One region of the Erwinia sp. Eh17-17 genome, then DNA from elsewhere that is predicted to be linked to it. Evidence: predicted binding sites of a transcription regulator. Region 1 holds the regulator's gene; each other region holds the start of a gene.
What was found. The regulator ArgR, encoded in region 1, controls arginine synthesis, uptake and breakdown. The targets are predictions, from matches to a motif close to ANTGAATAAAAATACANT.
Positions count from the first base shown of each region.

Region 2: the regulator ArgR is predicted to act here: its motif matches at 3,578-3,595, upstream of argF (ornithine carbamoyltransferase).
Region 3: the regulator ArgR is predicted to act here: its motif matches at 3,359-3,376, upstream of argA (amino-acid N-acetyltransferase).

Region 1 covers NZ_JBDFQT010000008.1:134,405-140,881, reverse strand. Annotated here, with positions in the region: gene aaeB (p-hydroxybenzoic acid efflux pump subunit AaeB) at 1-722, shown strand, start outside; gene ABEH87_RS18355 (NAD-dependent succinate-semialdehyde dehydrogenase) at 861-2,315, shown strand; gene ABEH87_RS18350 (hypothetical protein) at 2,353-2,622, shown strand; gene yhcN (peroxide/acid stress response protein YhcN) at 2,704-2,967, opposite strand; gene yhcN (peroxide/acid stress response protein YhcN) at 3,061-3,330, opposite strand; gene yhcN (peroxide/acid stress response protein YhcN) at 3,452-3,715, opposite strand; gene argR (transcriptional regulator ArgR) at 4,143-4,613, opposite strand; gene mdh (malate dehydrogenase) at 4,933-5,868, shown strand; gene degS (outer membrane-stress sensor serine endopeptidase DegS) at 5,921-6,477, opposite strand, start outside.
Region 2 covers NZ_JBDFQT010000008.1:29,772-36,248, reverse strand. Annotated here, with positions in the region: gene arcC (carbamate kinase) at 1-675, opposite strand, end outside; gene arcA (arginine deiminase) at 695-1,915, opposite strand; gene argF (ornithine carbamoyltransferase) at 2,546-3,556, opposite strand; gene rraB (ribonuclease E inhibitor RraB) at 3,713-4,144, shown strand; gene miaE (tRNA isopentenyl-2-thiomethyl-A-37 hydroxylase MiaE) at 4,200-4,964, shown strand; gene ABEH87_RS17830 (GNAT family N-acetyltransferase) at 4,969-5,472, opposite strand; gene ABEH87_RS17825 (YjgN family protein) at 5,695-6,477, shown strand, end outside.
Region 3 covers NZ_JBDFQT010000007.1:156,414-162,890, forward strand. Annotated here, with positions in the region: gene recD (exodeoxyribonuclease V subunit alpha) at 1-1,507, shown strand, start outside; gene argA (amino-acid N-acetyltransferase) at 1,971-3,344, opposite strand; gene amiC (N-acetylmuramoyl-L-alanine amidase AmiC) at 3,558-4,811, shown strand; tRNA gene ABEH87_RS17435 (tRNA-Met) at 4,896-4,972, opposite strand; tRNA gene ABEH87_RS17440 (tRNA-Met) at 5,018-5,094, opposite strand; tRNA gene ABEH87_RS17445 (tRNA-Met) at 5,174-5,250, opposite strand; gene mltA (murein transglycosylase A) at 5,456-6,477, shown strand, end outside.

The DNA.
Region 1 (6,477 bases):
CGCTGGGGTCGCTGTATTACATGGTGGTCATGCCGAACACTCAGCAAAGTATGCTGCTGCTGTGTATCGCTCTTGGCGTGCTGGCGTTTATCTGCGGCATCCTGATCCAGCGCCGTCAGATCGGGACGCTGGGTGCGCTGGTCGGGACCATCAACATCCTGACGCTGGATAACCCGATGAAGTTCGAGGTCAGCCTGTTTATTGACAGTGCGCTTGGGCAGGCGATTGGCTGTTTTGTAGCGCTGCTGGTGATCCTGCTCATCCGCGATACCTCAAAAGCTCGCGTCGGGCGCACGCTGTTAAACCGCCTGATGTATGCCGCCGTCTCTGCGCTGACCACCAATACCGCACGGCGAAAAGAAAATCATCTGCCTGCGCTGTATCAGCAGCTGTTTATGCTGCTCAATATCTTCCCTGGCGATATCGACAAGTACCGACTGGCGCTGACGCTGATTATTGCTCACCAGCGGATGCGTGATGCCGATGTGCCCGTGAATCCCGATCTCTCGGCGTTTCATAAACAGTTGCGTCACACCGCTGACCGGATGATTTCAGCCAGCAGCGAAAGCAAAAAACGCCACTATTTTGACCTGCTGCTGGCAGAGTTTGAAATCTATCAGCAAAAGCTGGAGCAGTATCACGCCCCCCTCAACGTTACAGAGCCGGTTGCCCGTCTGGCCGCGGTGCTGAAGAAATATCAGAATACCCTGATCCAGATTTGATCCCGCCGCTGGCAGCGCAGGGTGCCAGCATTTTCCCCCGCAGAATTCCGCCCCCGTATGCCATTACGTCATAAAACGCCTGCCGTTTGCCATCTATACTGATCTTCAGACGAATGACAAACCGATCGGGAGAAAACGATGGCCACCTCAATACTCAAGGACAACGAACTGTTTCAGACAGGTTTTCTGGTTAATGGCAGCTGGCGACAGGCCGCCAGCACTTTTGACGTGCTGAACCCGGCTAGCGGTGACGTAATAGCCCAGGTGGCGAAGGCAGGAAGAACTGAAACTGAGCAGGCGATCGCAGCCGCAGGCGCGGCTTTCCCGGCGTGGCGGGCGAAAACGGCCAAAGAACGATCGGAGATCCTTCAGCGCTGGTATCAGCTGATCGTCGAAAATAAAAGCTGGCTGGGGCAGCTGATGACCGCCGAACAGGGTAAGCCGCTGAAAGAGGCAGAAGGGGAGGTCGAGTATGCTGCCAGCTTCATCCAGTGGTTTGCCGAGCAGGCAAAGCGTGCCAATGGTGAAATCATTCCTCCGGCTAAACCAGGTAGCCGTATTCTGGCCACCCGTGAGCCGATCGGCGTAGTGGCGGCGATTACGCCGTGGAATTTCCCGATGGCAATGCTGACGCGCAAGCTGGGTCCGGCGCTGGCTGCGGGCTGCACCGGAATTATCAAACCGGCCAACAATACCCCACTGTCGGCGTTTGCTCTGCTGGCGCTGGCCAAAAAAGCGGGCCTGCCTGACGGCGTGCTGAATGCCGTCGCAGGGGATACCCAGGCGATCAGTGATGCGATTATGGCGAGCCCCGTGGTACGTAAAATCTCCTTCACCGGATCTACTCAGGTGGGCAAGCTGCTGATGCGCAAAGCGGCAGATACGCTGAAAAAAGTCTCGATGGAGCTGGGCGGCAACGCGCCCTACATTGTATTTGAGGATGCGGATATTGATGCGGCCGTTAAAGGTGCCATAGCTAATAAATTCCGTAATGCCGGCCAGGTCTGTGTCAGCGTCAATCGTTTTTATATTCATAACAGCGTGTATGACCGCTTCGTCAGCCAGCTGGCGGCTGAAGTGAACGCGCTGAAAGTGGGTAACGGTACGGAAGAAGGGGTGGTGGTAGGGCCACTGATTGACGCTGCTGCGCTAAAAAAAGTGGAAGAGCACGTCAGTGATGCCGTCGCGCAGGGCGGTAAGCTGGTGGCGGGCGGTGCGCGCCACGCGCTGGGCGGTAATTTCTGGCAGCCGACGGTGATAGCTGAAGCCAGTGAGGCCATGAAACTGGCGCACGAAGAGACGTTCGGCCCCGTCGCGGCCTGCTTCCGCTTCGACGATGAAGACGATGTGATCCGCCGGGCGAATGACACGGAGTTTGGCCTGGCCGCCTATTTCTATACGCAGAACCTGCAGCGCGTTTTCCGCGTTTCGGCGGCGCTGGAAAGCGGCATGGTCGGCATCAACGAGTGTGCGGTGTCCACCGAGCTGGCACCGTTTGGTGGCGTGAAAGAGTCCGGATTAGGTCGGGAGGGGTCAGTGCTGGGGCTGGAGGAGTTTATGGAAGTCAAAGCCCTGCATATTGGGGGACTTTAGCCTGATACCCGGTGGTGTGTCCTGCGGAGCAACCAGCATGAGAAAAGAGAGTTTTGATTTCAATATCATTGTCGATCAGGCCCACTTTTACCGCCAGTTCAGCGAGCGATTTGCGCTGCCGCTGGGGGCAATAACAGATCTGGATAGCCTGTGGGATGCCATCGTTCAGCCGCAGATCACCTTGCCTCTGGAGATCGAGTTTATCCATCTGGGAAGCGGTCAGAAGCGGCGCTATGGCGCACTGATATTACTGTTTGATGAAGCAGAAGAGGAGCTGGAGGGTCAGCTCCGCTTTAACGTCAGATAACAGGGCATAAAAAGGGCCCCGGCGAACGGGGCCAAAAGGTTCGTCATGCCAGCCGTCATGTGACTGGCCGTCGACGAGGAATTACTGATAGATTTCGGCCGTTGCGTGCCAGTTATCCTGATTACGTGCTTCGATAATGCGGAATGCGCTGGCACCCTGCCGATCGGCTTTTTGTGAAAGCTGCGCGCGAATGTCCGACGGCGTACCCGCGACACCGCTTACCGAGATGATCCCCGCAGAGTGCAGATTTTCAGCCTGTTGGCTGTTCACCAGCTGGGCAGCAGATGCGCCGAAGCTGACAACAGAGAACAGACCCAATGCAGCGATGGTTGTTTTAATTTTCATAGTTAATCTCCTCATTGTGACCAACAACCTGCGGATTCAACATCATGACCGCAGTCATGTCACGGGCGGGTGCAACAGACACCCGATGCGATGTTATTTATACAGTTCAGCCGTTGCGTGGTAGTTGCCATCGTTACGTGCTTCGATCACGCGGTAAGAAGTGGCACCCTGCTGGTCGGCTTTCTCAGACAGCTTATGACGGATGTCCATCGGCGCGCCGGCAACGCCATTAACGCTGATGGTGCCGACAGACTGCAGGTTCTGGCTGGCGACCTGTTGACTGGTCACAAGGCTAGCGGCGCTGGCACCGAATGACAGAACAGAAGCAAGACCTAACGCAGCGATAGTAAAAGTGGTTTTCATGATGATGACTCCAGAATAAGGGTTGTGCGGTAACCGAAAGGGCTAAAAAGCGTTTGTTATACTTGGGGTTACCGTATTTCATTAATTAAATAACTAATTAATAAGCAGATGATTCTCTGAGTTACTTGTACAGCTCAGCCGTAGCATGCCAGTTACCGTTCTGATAATTCTCGATAACGCGATAGGCGCTGGCACCTTTATCGGTTGCTTTATTATTCAGTGCCTGACGGATATCCATCGGTGAACCGCCCACGCCGCTGACGCTGACAACGCCCATCGGTTGCAGATTTTTTGCCTGATCGGCATTAACAGATTCAGCGGCAAAAGAACCAAATGACAGCGCAGATAGCACGCTTAATGCAGCAATAGTAGTTTTAACGTTCATGATATTTTCCTCGTCAACTGTTTTTATCTTTTTGCTTACTGTGATTTGCATCACGGAAACTAGTATAGATCTGATAACGTAAAAAATTAATAGCAGGCTAATAATGTTTTGTTGGGATTCTTCTTAAGTTGCGAGGTTTTTAATAACTAGCCGTTATAAAAAACGCTTATATTTTAACCATGACCTGTTAAATGCTTGTAAAAACATTACCCTGCGTGAATTTAGCTATCTGTGCGCTTATTAGGGGTCGATCACATTGCTGAAATAAATTTTGCGGGGGGAAGTGACAGGTGGGTGAGAGAAAAGGTAGTGGAATATGCTGCTGGTGATTGTTATATAAGGGAAATAAAAAAGGACTGACGATGGTCAGCCCTGAAGAGAAGGCACCGCTGGCATGTGTTGCCGCCAGGTTAACGTCTGCGGCGGCTTATAACTCTTGTTCGAACAGTACCAGCACCGCATCGTGCAGCTGTTTCACCGTAAATGCACGGGCAGGCGTGATGAAGATGGTGTCGTCCCCGGCAATCGTGCCGAGAATACCTTCTGCCTTACCCAGTGAGTCGAGCAGGCGAGCAATCAGCTGGGCAGCTCCGGGGCTGGTGTGAATCACGACCAGCGCATCATTGAAGTCGATATCCAGAACCAGATTTTTCAGCGGGCTGGTGGTGGTTGGCACGCCCAGCTCTGCCGGCAGGCAGTAAACCATCTCCATTTTGGCATTGCGGGTACGCACAGCACCGAACTTTGTCAGCATGCGGGAGACTTTCGACTGATTAATATTCTCGAAACCTTCTTCCTGAAGTGCGCTGACAATCTCGCCCTGCGAGCTGAATTTTTCTTCCTTGAGTAAGGCTTTAAACGCCTTAATCAGTTCTTCTTGCTTTGATGGGTTACGCATAGGTTACCGATAAAAGGAGGTTATTAAGGGATACCCTCAGCGGGATATTACATTATTATGCATTTAAATGAATGTTTATGCAAATAAGAAATGAGATTCCGGGCATTCCCTGGCCGCCGGGAAGGGCAGTTTAACAAACTTTAGTGGTGAAAAAAAATGAGCTGACGCCGTGCTGAAATGCGCACGATGTGAACGGTTTGTTATAATGTTGAGGTTGTTCGGATTAGCGCTAAAGGTGTAATGTAACGCCGCAACATGATTTAAATACAGATGGATTTCCCGGCACATGTAATGTTCAAAATATAATAAGGAGTTTAGGATGAAAGTTGCAGTCCTCGGTGCAGCAGGTGGTATCGGCCAGGCTCTGGCCCTTCTGCTCAAAACCCAGCTTCCAGCAGGCTCAGAACTCTCACTCTATGATATCGCCCCGGTGACTCCCGGTGTGGCGGTTGATTTAAGCCATATCCCTACCGCAGTAAAAATCGAAGGTTTCAGTGGTGAAGATGCGACTCCGGCGCTTAAAGGTGCTGACGTGGTGCTGATTTCTGCCGGCGTGGCTCGTAAACCGGGTATGGATCGTTCAGATCTTTTCAACGTTAATGCCGGTATTGTGCGTAATCTGATTGAGCAGGTGGCATCAACCAGCCCGAATGCCCTGATCGGTATCATCACTAACCCGGTGAATACCACGGTGGCGATTGCTGCTGAAGTGCTGAAAAAAGCCGGTGTTTACGACAAAAACAAACTGTTTGGTGTGACCACGCTGGACATCATCCGCTCGAATACCTTTGTTGCCGCGCTGAAAGGCAAGCAGCCTCAGGACCTGAATGTACCGGTTGTCGGAGGCCACTCCGGCGTGACCATTCTGCCGTTGCTGTCACAGATCCCTGGCGTGACCTTCAGCGAGCAGGAAGTTATCGATCTGACCAAACGTATTCAGAATGCAGGCACTGAAGTGGTCGAAGCTAAAGCCGGTGGCGGCTCAGCCACTCTCTCTATGGGGCAGGCGGCTGCACGGTTTGGTCTGTCGCTGGTGCGTGCGCTGAAAGGCGAAAGCGACATTGTGGAATGTGCGTATGTCGAAGGGGACGGCGAACATGCTCGCTTCTTCTCACAGCCGCTGCTGCTGGGTAAAAACGGTATCGCTGAGCGTCGCCCAATCGGCCCTTTGAGCGCGTTTGAACAGCAGTCGCTGGATGGTATGCTGGATACGCTGAAAAAAGATATTACGCTCGGCGAAGAGTTCGTTAAGTAAATATCCTTCAAACGGGTGCCTCAGCACCCGTTATCTTCGCTGTCAGTCAGGCCTACTGGCTTTGGTTCTGGGCCGGGCTATCCTCCGGATACTCCTGCACCGTGACCGGCAGCGTCATCTTTTTGTCTTCACGACTGATCTCAACGTTAATCACCGTTCCCGGGCGAATTTCCGCGACCTGGTCCATGGTTTCCATGGGGGAGATGGCGGGGGTGTTATTCACCCGCGTAATGACATCGTTAACGCGCAGACCGGCAATATCTGCGGGGCCGCCTGCTTTCACCACGGTCACAACGATGCCCTGGCCCTGAGGGTGTTCCACACTGGTATTTTGCCCGCTAAAACGGCGGAACTCCTGGCCCGTTATGCCAATGTAACCACGGATCACGCGCCCGTCGCGGATCAGCTTTTCCATCACCTTGGTGGCCAGCTTGGTCGGGATGGCAAAGCCCAGCCCTTCCGGGGTCTCACCGTTACTGCTTTTATCAAACGACAGGGTATTAATCCCCACCAGTTCGCCCAGTGAGTTGATCAGTGCGCCGCCGGAGTTACCCCGGTTAATCGATGCATCCGTTTGCAGGAAATCCTGATGGCGCGAGGGGCTGAGGC
Region 2 (6,477 bases), 100 kb from region 1:
GATCAGCAGCGCATCAGCGCCAATCTGCCTGGCCAGTAATGCCGCAGAGCGATCTTTATCAATCACGGCTTCCGTTCCGCACAGCCGGTTATGGCTGCGTGTCACGGGAATGCCGCCGCCGCCGTTACAAATCACCAGATGCCCTGACGCCGTCAGAGACTGAATAGCCTGGAGCTCGACAATTCGGACGGGGAGCGGAGAGGGCACCACCCGCCGGGTAAAATTGCCGTCTTTTTTCATCGACCAGCCATGTTCTTCCGCCAGCAGACTGGCCTGCTCCGGGCGATAAACCGGGCCGATATATTTGGTTGGATGACTGAATGCCGGATCGTCTGCATCGATCTCAACCTGGGTCAGCAGTGTGCTGATGTGCAGGTCGGGCAGGCGATTTTGCAACGCCTGTTGCAGCATGTAGCCAATCATTCCCTGCGTTTCAGCCACCAGTACGTCAAGGGGGTAGGGGGAAACGGCCTCGTAAGCGCTGTTCTGCAGGGCAAGCAGGCCAACCTGAGGGCCGTTGCCATGAACCAGAATAATGCGCCACTCTTGCGTCAGCGCCGCAATCGCGCTGGCGGCGTCTTCGATATTCCGGCTCTGAATATCCGCCTCCAGGGGTTCACCCCGCTTTAACAACGCGTTGCCGCCCAGCGCGATGACTAATAAAGGTTTGTTCATTGATGCCTCCTTTTGGGCTTTAAAGGCCATCCCGTTCCAGCGGACAGCTCATGCAGCGTGCGCCACCGCGCCCTCTGCCCAGTTCGTTACCGGGAATGGGCAGCACGGTGATCCCGGCTTTGTCGTATTTTTCATTGGTATAGATATTGCGCTCGTAGCCGATGACGACGCCGGGACGCACGGCAAGCACGTTGTTGGCATCATTCCACTGCTCGCGCTCTGCTTCGAAACGGTCGCCCCCGGTGGTAATCAGATGGATCTGGTCTAAGCCCAGTGCCTGCTCAATCGCCTTCAGCAAGCTGCTTTCTTCTTTGCGGTGCAGGCCGCCCTGACCATCGCTGGTGATTGTCCAGCAGCGGGTCTGAGGACCGATGGCTTCGGGGTAGACGGAAAATGTATCCCGATCCAGATGCGTCATCACCGTGTCGAGATGCATGCAGGCGCGCTGTTTAGGCAGTTCAACGACGATGACTCTGCTTGCCTGCTGATGCCCGAACAGCGCGCGTGCGAGAAATTCAACGCCGCAGGATGTCGTGCGTTCAGACAGACCAATCATGACGGTGCCGTTCCCCAGCACCAGCACGTCTCCGCCTTCAAGCGTGGCATCTTCGTAGTTGGTCTTTTCATCATCGAAATATTTAATAAAGTCGCCCTTTGAGAAGGACGGATGCCAGCGATAGATCGCTCTCAGATTGTTGCTTTCCCTTTGCCGGACAGGTTTAGCCATCGGATTGATCGACACACCGCCGTAAAGCCAGCAGGAAGCATCACGGGTAAACAGCTGGTTGGGCAGCGGAGCCATAATGAAATCATCCGGCTGGTGGAGATCGATGGCCATATTGCTGAAATAAGAGGGTATTTCTTCATATGTTAAGCCCCCGGAAAGGTAACGAGCCAGCTGGCGGTCGGTGGTGTCTGCCAGCCAGCCGCGTATATCTGCCGCAAATGAAGGACTGAGGTGATAATCAGAGACCTGCGTTTTAAGCAGCCACTCTTTGGCCGTGGGCAGCGCTAAGGTTTCTGTTAACAGATCGGTAAAAAGTAAAACCTCAACGCCCTGTTCACGTAGCGTGGCCGAAAAGATATCGTGTTCTTCCCCGGCTTTTTCGACAGACAGCACATCATCGAACAACAGATCCTGACAGTTCGAAGGCGTCAGCCTTTTTAAACTTAAATTAGGGCGATGAAGCATCACCGAGCGAAGCTGGCCTATTTCCGAGCCGACATAATGTCTGTTCATATTCATTTCCTTTTTTAGGGCGATAGCTGTCCGCAGTGAAAGCGATGTTCACGTTGTCTCAGTCAGTTACGTTCAAAATTCCCTGACGATAGTAATAGCCGAATGAATCGTGAATGTGATTTTTATCACGTAAAGCCCACTGTTCCGTGTAATGTGATCTGAAGTTGATGATGGTCATTTTTATCGCGATTTTAATCATCGCCAGAGTGAATAGTTAACGGTAATTTCTGACTTAGTTTTTATTTTCGGCGTAACTTGTTGTGTTTAGTGTTTTTTACGATTTTTTAATTGACTGTTTTTAAAGGTTTTTAATTTTATAATGCATAGGTATTCTTTTATTCTGCTAGTTAATCGCAATGAGCATGAGAATTGTGAGATATTTATTCTGCTAAGTGCGTTTGCCAGGGTTTCTATTTTTGTGATGAATGGATAAGCGTTGTTTTTTATTTGCGGCATTCAATAGGTTACATTTGTCATTTTTAAAAAAGTAAAATGAATTATGTAATGTGAATGGATTCTTATTCAGCAACAGAGCGCGGCAGTGCTGTTTTTTTGAAATAAGTATATTTAACGGGGAAGGAAAGATCAGAGAGGCAGCGAATCAGGTTAATTCGCTGCCGGCCAGTCTGATTAGTGGCTGGAGGAGAGGGTGGCGACCATCACCGCTTTAATGGTGTGCAGACGGTTTTCGGCCTGGTCGAACACCACGCTGTGCGGGGACTCAAACACCTCGTCGGTCACTTCCATGCCGCCGTGCAGGTCGTACTGCTGCGCCATCTGCTGGCCAAGCGTGGTCTGGTCGTCGTGGAAGGCAGGCAGGCAGTGCAGGAACTTCACCTGCGGGTTGCCGGTGGCCTCCAGCATCGCCATATTCACCTGGTAAGGGCGCAGCAGAGCAATACGCTCCTGCCACACTTCTTTCGGCTCACCCATCGATACCCAGACGTCGGTATAGATAAAGTCAGCGCCTTTGACACCGGCGGCAATCTCTTCGGTCAGGGTGATTTTCGCCCCGGTTTTTTCCGCCACTTTCTGGCACTCGGCGACCAGCGCGGCATCCGGCCAGCAGCTTTTCGGTGCAATCAGGCGCAGGTCGAGGCCCACCAGCGCGGCGGCTTCCAGCAGGGTGTTGCCCATATTGTTATGGGTGTCCCCGACGTAGGCCAGCGTCATCTGGCTGAAGGCTTTTTCCGGCAGGTGTTCCTGCATGGTGAGCAGGTCGGCCAGCAGCTGGGTGGGATGGAACTCATTGGTCAGCCCGTTCCACACCGGCACACCGGCGTGTTCGGCCAGCGACTCAACCAGCGCCTGGCCGTGACCACGATACTGAATGGCGTGATACATACGGCCGAGCACGCGGGCGGTATCCTTCATCGACTCTTTATGGCCGATCTGACTGCCGCTCGGGCCAAGATACGTGACGTTCGCGCCCTGATCGAATGCGGCAACTTCGAAAGAGCATCGGGTACGGGTCGAGTCTTTTTCGAAGATGAGCGCAATATTCTTACCTTGCAGGTGCTGAATTTCTTCGCCGTTTTTCTTATCGGTTTTCAACACAGACGCCAGCGCCAGTAAGCCGTTGATTTCAGAAGGGGTGAAATCGAGCAGCCTGAGGAAGTGACGTTGATATAACTGACTCATAAAGCACTCCAGGTAACTTTTATTGAATTAAAATTCAATTTAACCGTATTAATATTCACTTTCAACCCCGGTGAGCAGAAACTTGCTTTTAATGGTAGTGGCGCAGAGAGCACTGTGGGAAAATACGCGAAATAACGCCCTAATGAGGAAGAGATCATGGCTAACGAAGCATTGTTGGAAGAGCAGCGTGAAGAAACACGGCTGATTATTGAAGAGCTGCTGGATGACGGCAGCGATCCGGACGCGCTGTACACCATTGAGCATCACTTCTCCTGCGACAGCTTTGACGCGCTGGAAAAAGCGGCGGTGGAAGCCTTTAAGCTGGGTTATGAAGTCACCGAACCGGAAGAGCTGGACCTGGAAGACGGCACGAAAGTGATGTGCTGCGATATCCTGAGCGAAGGCGCGCTGAACGCCGAGCTGATTGACGCGCAGGTTGAACAGCTGATCGACGTGGCCGGTAAATTCAACGTTGACTACGACGGCTGGGGCACCTATTTCGAAGACCCGGACGCGCAGGATGAAGACGACGAAGACGGTGAAGATGGCGAAGCCATCGACGGCGAAGATAACGGCATTCGTCATTAATCACTCCCTGTAAATTCTGGCCGGGCATGCCCGGCCACTACGTGATCTGTATTGTATGAACATCGAACACCTGCTTGCCCCGGTCCTGGAATTCCTTCACTGCCGTACGCCACAAGCCTGGATTGACGAAGCCCGTCAGCCGCAGCATCTGTCTCTCCTCCTGACCGACCATCTGGTGTGCGAACTGAAAGCCGCGCAGACCGCAATGTGGCTGATCCGTAAATATGTTGCCGATAAAGCCAGCGGCGATGCCTTACTGGCGTGGCTGAAGCCCTGGGAAAACTTTGTCCATAACGACCAGGCCGACCTGGCGTTCCTTGAACAGCACAAAGGCCTGTCGAAAACTATCATCAGCCGCGAAGAGGTGCCGTACGGCGATGAGCTGGTGGATAAGATGGTGCTGCTGATCAAAGAGGAGCTGCACCATTTTTATCAGGTGCTGGAAATTATGCAGGCGCGCGGTATTCCCTATATGAGGATCACCGCCAGCCGCTATGCGAAAGGGCTGCTGCGTGAGATTGCCACGCACGAACCGCAAACGCTGGTGGATAAGCTGATCTGCGGCGCGTACATCGAGGCGCGCTCCTGCGAGCGTTTCGCCAGCCTGGCACCGTATCTGGATGAGGAGCTGGCGGCGTTTTATGTCTCTCTGCTGCGCTCTGAGGCACGTCACTATCAGGATTATCTGGCGCTGGCCGCGCTGATCTCACCGACCGATATCAGCGCGCGGGTGCGTAAAATCGGGGAAACAGAGGCGCGGCTGATCGGCGAACCGGATACGCAGCTGCGTTTTCACAGCGGCGTGCCGGTGTTAACCTGACGGATTACAGGGTTTTCAGCATCGTGACTTCGCAGTCTACGTGGCCGGTTGACCCCATCGGCCCGTCGATGTGTGTAAATCCGAGGTGTTCATACAGGCGAATGGCGCGCGTCAGCGAGGCGGTGGTTTCCAGATAGCAGCGTTTGAATCCCTGGCTGCGGGCAAAGTCCATCGCCTGGAGCGCCAGCGTTCGCGCCAGACCCTGACCGCGCACCGACGGCATAAAATACATTTTCTGCAGTTCGCAGATGTCCGCATCGCTGCACGCCAGCGGTGCCACGCCCCCGCCGCCGACCACTTCGCCTTCCAGCTCAACCACCCAGTAAGCGCAGTTCGCTTCACTGTAAACCTCATATAAGTGGTCAAGATTTGGGTCGGAAACGGTGTAGCCTTTATCTGCCGTCAGGCCAAATTCTGCCGATACCGCGCGGATCACCGCAGCAATATGCGGATTGTCAGCGGGAGCGATCGGGCGCACGCGCAGGGTAGTCTGAATTGCGGTTGTCATACATTTCGCTCATGGTCGGTCGGTTGCAGGTAGTGTAATAACATTGCCGGCGTGCGGATGCAATGGCCTGCACGTGGGCGCGCAACTGGTCTTAGGACGATTCTAAATGATAATTATTTATTGTCGGGTTTCCATTGCCATGCTTAAATAGCCCGGCTATTTATTACGCTTTTTATTTTCTGCTTTGCAGAAGACTATTTCTATTTTCAGGAAGAAAAACAAATGGAAAACAATACCTCGAATCAGCAACGCCATGCGGTGCTGTTCCACGGGCGTTCTGGCGAATATTTTTCTATCTGGCTGGTCAACGCACTGCTGACCCTGGTTACGTTAGGCATTTATTCCGCATGGGCAACCGTCCGTCGCCGTCGCTATTTCTTTGGTAACACAGAAATTGCCGGTGACCGCTTTGATTATCACGCTCGTCCTGTCGACATCCTGAAAGGCCGTATCATCGTCTTTGTGGGGCTGGTGCTGTTCTTTATCCTCTCCTCTGTTTTACCGGCTATTTCTCTGGTATTCCTGCTGGCATTCTGTGCACTGATCCCCTGGATTATCATCCGCAGCTGGCGCTATAACGCGCTGATGAGCAGCTTCCGTGGCGTGCGGTTTAACTACCTGTGCCGCGTGGGCCGTGCCTACTGGACGATGTACCTGTGTCCGATGCTGCTGATTGTGGCGCTGTATGTGGTCATGGCGCTGATCGGCATGGCGGCGATTAACATCGGCAATATCAGCGTCGCGCTGATCCTCGGCATCATTGGTTTTGTAGCGTTCCTGGCCGGTATGGCTGCGGTGCATGGCACCGTGGCTGCACTGAACCACGATCTCTATATCAACAATATGTCCTACGGTTCGCTGCCATTTAAAGCCGAACTGAGTAAAAAAGCCTTTATCAAAATGGTGCTGATCAGCTTTCTGATTATGCTGCCTTTCCTGATTATTTCGGGAATGTTGATTGGTACGCTGTTTGTTTCGATCTTTTATTCCATCGCCATGGGCGTG
Region 3 (6,477 bases), on a different contig from region 1:
TATGTGGCAGAGCGAAGGCGAGGTGGCGCAGTTTGTGCAGCATCAGCAGCCCGCCGTGGCGCTGGACGAGGCGCAGGTGCGTCAGACGCTGGATCGCTATTTTGGCCAGCAGCCCGATGACTGGCAGAAAATTGCCGCTGCGGTAGCCCTGACCTGCCAGGTGTCGGTGATTTCCGGCGGGCCGGGAACCGGAAAAACCACGACGGTGGCCAAGCTGCTTGCCAGCCTGATTGAGCTGTCAGCAACTGCCCCGCGCATCGAACTGGCGGCCCCCACCGGCAAGGCCGCGGCCAGACTGACGGAGTCGCTGGGTAAAACGCTACAGGAACTGAAACTGGATCCCGCGATTCTGAACAGTTTTCCCGGTGAGGCGACCACGCTGCACCGCCTGCTGGGGGCGCTGCCCGGCAGCCAGCGTATGCGCTATCACCGGGGTAACCCGCTTCATCTTGACGTGCTGGTGGTGGATGAGGCTTCGATGGTGGATTTGCCGATGCTGGCTAACCTGATTGCCGCCTTGCCAGCGCAGGCAAGGGTGATTTTCCTCGGCGATCGTGACCAGCTGGCGTCGGTAGAAGCGGGTGCAGTGCTTGGCGATATCTGCCGCTGTGCGGAGTCTGGCTACAGCGTGGCGCGTGCGGCGCAGCTGGCGCGCCTGACCGGCTGCGAGGTCTCCGGGCGTGATGATGCGAGCGCCTCCCCCGTGCGCGATACCCTCTGTCTGCTGCGTAAAAGTTATCGTTTTACAGCATCATCCGGCATCGGCCAGCTGGCGCTGGCGGTCAACGCTGGAGAGGTAAAGCGGGTGGAGCAGGTATTCGGTCACGGATTCAGCGATATCCGCCGCCATGCGCTGAGCAGTACGGAAGATTACCAGCAGCTGCTGAACGACTGTGTCGCCGGGTATCGCGGCTATCTGACGAAGCTGGCATCCGGTGCTGCACCGGCTGAGGTGCTGGCCGAGTTTAGCCGCTTCCAGCTGCTGTGCGCGCTGCGCGAGGGGCCGTTTGGCGTCGCCGGGCTGAATGAACGCATTGAGCAGTCGCTGCGTCAGGTGGGACTGATCCGCCGTAACGTGGCGCTAAACGGGAAGTGGTTCATCGGACGACCGGTGATGATCGCCCGTAACGATCGGGCACTGGGGCTGTTTAACGGTGATATCGGTATTGCGATGCCGGACGGGGAACAACAGCTGAAAGTGTACTTCCCGCTGCCAGACGGCACCATCAAAGCGGTACAGCCCAGCCGACTGCCGCCGCACGACAGTGCCTGGGCGATGACGGTGCATAAATCACAGGGGTCGGAGTTCGAACACACGCTGATGGTGTTGCCGAATCAGGTGATGCCGGTGCTGACGCGGGAGCTGGTGTATACCGCGATAACCCGCGCCAAACGTCAGCTGACGCTGTACGCAGATAAAGCGGTATTTAACAGTGCGGTGAAGATGCGTACCCAAAGGCGCAGTGGCCTGGTCGAACGATTGATTCTGACGTCCGGGCAGGGATAACGGATCTTGTCGGGGCGGATCATTTTTTTCGATCCGCCCGTGTACGTGCAGATGTGACGGGTTTTGTAGGGGCGGATCATTTTTTTCGATCCGCCCGTGTACGTGCAGATGTGACGGGTTTTGTAGGGGCGGATCATTTTTTTTCGATCCGCCCGTGTACGTGCAGATGTGACGGGTTTTGTAGGGGCGGATCATTTTTTTCGGTCCGCCCGTATACGTGCAGGTGTGACGGATTTTGTCGGGGCGGATCATTTTTTTCGGTCCGCCCGTATACGTGCAGGTGTGACGGGTTTTGTAGGGGCGGATCATTTTTTCGATCCGCCCGCTGCCGGTCGACCCCTACCAGCTAATCGTGCTTTGCGGGTCGACCGAAAAAGAGGGTCGACCCCTACGAGCTAATCGCGCTTTGCGGGTCGACCGAAAAAGAGGGTCGACCCCTACGAGCTAATCGCGCTTTGCGCGATTAGCTTTGCCGCGTCTGGGCGTTGGCTTCGCGCAGGTCGACCATCAGCACTTTTGAACGGCGCTGATAGTTGTACATCTGCTTTTTGCTTTCTGGCAGCAGCTCAATATCGACCGGAACGAATCCACGCTCCTGGAACCAGTGAATGCTGCGGGTGGTCAGGACGAACAGCTTTTTCAGACCCATCTGCCGCGCCTGTAACGCCACGCGCTCCAGCAGCGCTTCACCGCGTGCCGAGCTGCGGTAATCCGGGTGCACCGCCACGCAGGCCATCTCCCCAATCTGCTCTTCCGGGAACGGATAGAGTGCCGCGCAGCCTATGGTCAGGTTGTCGCGCTCAACAATGGTAAACTTGTCGATCTCCATTTCCAGCTGTTCGCGCGAGCGGCGCACCAGAATGCCCTGCTGCTCCAGCGGGCGGATCAACTCCAGAATCCCGCCAATATCATTAATGGTCGCACGACGGATCTGCTCGGCGCTCTCCATGACGATCTGGGTACCGATACCGTCGCGTGAGAACAGCTCCTGCAGCAGGGTGCCGTCTTCCTGGTAGCTGATCAGGTGGCAGCGGCGTACGCCGCTGCGGCAGGCTTTTACCGCGCCGCGCAGGAAACGCACGGTACCGGAATGATAATCATCGCCGGTTTCCAGCTCTTCAATACGCTGCTGCGCTTCGTTAGGGAACAGCTCGGAGACGATGTTGCCTTCATGGTTGATCACGCCCTGCTCAGAGCAGAAGCCGATCATCTTTTCCGCCTTCAGCTTAATCGCCAGCTGAGTGGCCACCTCTTCTGAGGTCAGATTAAAACTTTCTCCGGTAACAGAAACCGCCACCGGCCCCATCAGCACGATGGCACCGCTGTCCAGCTGGCGGTGAATGGCCTCTTCATCAATACGGCGAATGCGGCCGCTGTGACAGTAGTCCACGCCGTCATCCACGCCCAGCGGTTGCGCAATGATAAAGTTGCCGCTGACCACATTAATATGCGCCCCCTGCAACGGGGTATTGTTCAGGCTCATCGACAGACGGGCGGTAATATCCAGCTGTAAACGGCCAGCCGCCTGTTTTACCAGCTCCAGTGACTGCGCATCCGTGACGCGCGTATGTTTATGGTAGAGAGGTTCCAGATGACGCTCGGAGAGGCTGGCATCAATCTGCGGCCGCGCGCCGTACACCACCACCAGGCGGATGCCAAGGCTGTGCAGCAGGCCGATATCGTTGACGATGCTGGAGAAGTTCTCATGCTCGATGGCTTCACCACCCAGCATAATGACAAACGTTTTACCACGGTGGGCGTTGATGTAGGGAACGGTATGGCGAAATCCCTGAACCAGCTCGGTACTACGTTCCTTCACGGCAAACCCTCTTTGCATTATTATTCGTTAAAAGTGTATTTTTATTCTTTTATCGGGTCGGGTGCAAGTGACATTTATCCTTACTTATCACCCGTTACCGCATTTCACTGTGGCTAATGCCCTGCATTTATTCGCTTTTTTGGGGTGACACGGCAGAGCTGATTCGTTAAAGTTTTTGCAACTTTTTTGTTATTGGCTTTTTATTAGACAAATCACAGCATCCGGAGTGGCATGACCGATTCAACTTCACTTAACCGGCGGCGGTTAATACAGGCAGCAGGAGCAGCCTGCCTGCTCAGCGTCAGCCGTGTCGGCTTTGCGGCCAGCAGTCACGTACTGGCGATCCGTCTCTGGCCTTCATCCACCTACTCACGTCTGACCATTGAGTCCAGCACCGCGCTCAAGTATAAGCAGTTTGCCCTGAGCAATCCTGAACGCGTGGTGGTGGATATCGAAAATATCCGGCTTAACGCCGTACTGAACAGCGTGGGTCATCTGGTTCGTTCGGACGATCCTTATATTAAAAATGCCCGCGTCGGTCAGTTTGATCCCAATACCGTCAGGCTGGTGCTGGAACTGAAGCAGAACGTCGCCCCGCGCATCTTCACGCTCGATCCGGTCGCCGGGATCAAAAATCGCCTGGTGCTGGATCTCTATCCTGTACAGTCGCAGAAGTCTACGGATGATCCGCTGCTGGCATTGCTGGAAGATTACAATCAGGGTGAACTTGAGCGCAGCCAGCCGGCCGATGCGGCCTTGCCCGGTAAGGCCGGAAGGGATCGACCGATTGTGATCATGATCGACCCCGGTCACGGAGGCGAAGACTCCGGTGCCGTGGGCAAGCATAAAACCCGCGAGAAAGACGTGGTGCTGAAGATTGGCCGCCGTCTGAAGGCGTTGATCGACAAGCAGCCGAACATGCGTGCCTATATGACACGCAACGAGGATGTGTTCATTCCTCTGAAGGTGCGGGTCGCCAAGGCGCGTAAGCAGCGCGCCGATCTGTTTATCTCCATTCATGCCGATGCGTTTACCAGCCGTGCAGCGCGTGGCTCATCGGTTTTTGCCCTGTCAACAAAGGGCGCAACCAGCACGGCAGCGCGCTTTCTCGCCCAGACGCAGAACGAATCAGACCTGATTGGTGGCGTCAGTAAGAGCGGCGACCGTTATCTCGACCACACCATGTTTGATATGGTGCAGAGCCTGACGATTAATGACAGCCTGAAGTTTGGTAAAGAGGTGTTATCCCGCATGGGGAAGATCAACCATCTGCACAAGCGGACGGTGGACCAGGCGGGTTTTGCGGTCCTGAAAGCGCCTGATATTCCTTCGATCCTGGTAGAAACGGCCTTTATCAGCAATATCGAAGAGGAACGTAAGCTCCGCACCACCCGTTTTCAGCATCAGGTCGCGGATTCCATTCTGGCAGGGATTAAAGCGTACTTTGCTAACGGTGCGCCGCTGGCGCCGCTGAAGCATAAATAGTCACCGGGCGGAAAGGATTCTGCCGGCTTAACAGGGAGGGGGGCAAACGACAGATACAAAAAAACACCCTTCAGGGTGTTTGATTGGTTGCGGGAGCCGGATTTGAACCGACGACCTTCGGGTTATGAGCCCGACGAGCTACCAGGCTGCTCCATCCCGCGTCCGATTAACGCTTGACTACTTTTACTACCCATCCACGACGGAATTGGTTGCGGGAGCCGGATTTGAACCGACGACCTTCGGGTTATGAGCCCGACGAGCTACCAGGCTGCTCCATCCCGCGTCCGCGTGGTTTGTCGCTTCCATCACGACAACGTTCTTCTTTACTGCTGCTTAACTCAATCATACTGACTTCAGTTAATTGGTTGCGGGAGCCGGATTTGAACCGACGACCTTCGGGTTATGAGCCCGACGAGCTACCAGGCTGCTCCATCCCGCGTCCGTGGATGCGCACTATACGCCTGATGGGTTTTCTTGCAACCCCTTTTTGCAGATAAGTGGCTAAAATCGTGGTTGTGATGCATTTTTCAACTAAGATGCTGAAATGTTGCACAAATGGCAACGCTCTTTTTCTCAGGGCGCATTTTATTATGGCGGTGCCTTTGCTATCTTCGCGCAGGGTTCACGTATAAAGGAAACAAGGCATGAAAGCAGGTTGGGCAAAATATCTGGTGACCGGCACGCTGCTGGCGCTGCTGGCAGGGTGCTCGTCAAAACCCACCGATCGTGGGCAGCAGTATAAGGACGGGAAACTCGACCAGCCGCTGGCGCTGGTCAATCAGCCCAATGCTAAAGGACGCCCGGTTAACGGCAAAGACTTTGCCGACCAGGTTTCTCAAATTCGTTTCGCCTCATCGGGAATGTATTCGCGTCAGGCCGGGACTTACAGCGCAATAGAGAGCTGGCTGATGGCCGGGGGCGATACCCGTCAGCTGCGCCAGTTCGGGCTGGATGCTTATCAGATGGAAGGGACCGACAACTACGGTAACGTTCAGTTTACCGGCTACTACACGCCGGTTCTGCAAGCGCGTTATACCCGGCAGGGCGAGTTCCAGTATCCTTTATACCGTATGCCGCCGCGCGCTAAGGGCAGGAAGCTGCCAAGCCGTGCTGACATTTACAGCGGTGCGCTGGATGAGCGCTATATCGCGGGTTACAGCAATTCGCTGATGGATAACTTTATTATGGACGTGCAGGGCAGCGGCTACGTGGACTATGGCGATGGTCGCCCGCTGACGTTCTTTGGCTACGGCGGCAAAAATGGCCACCCTTACCGCAGCATCGGTAAAGTGCTGATCGACCGTGGCGAAGTGAAGCGTGAAGATATGTCGATGCAGGCCATCCGCAAGTGGGGCGAGGATCACAGCCCGGCTGAGGTGCGCGAACTGCTGGAGCAGAATCCATCCTTCGTCTTCTTTAAGCCTGAGAACTTTGCCCCGGTGCGCGGGGCCAGCGCCGTCCCGCTGGTGGCGAAAGCCTCCGTTGCCGCTGATCGTGCGCTGATCCCACCGGGTACCGCGCTGCTGGCGGAAATTCCGCTGCTGGACAATAACGGTAAATTTACCGGAAAATACGAGATGCGCATCATGGTGTCGCTGGATGTCGGCGGGGCCATTAAAGGCCAGCACTTCGATATTTACCAGGGCATTGGCCCGGACGCCGGGCA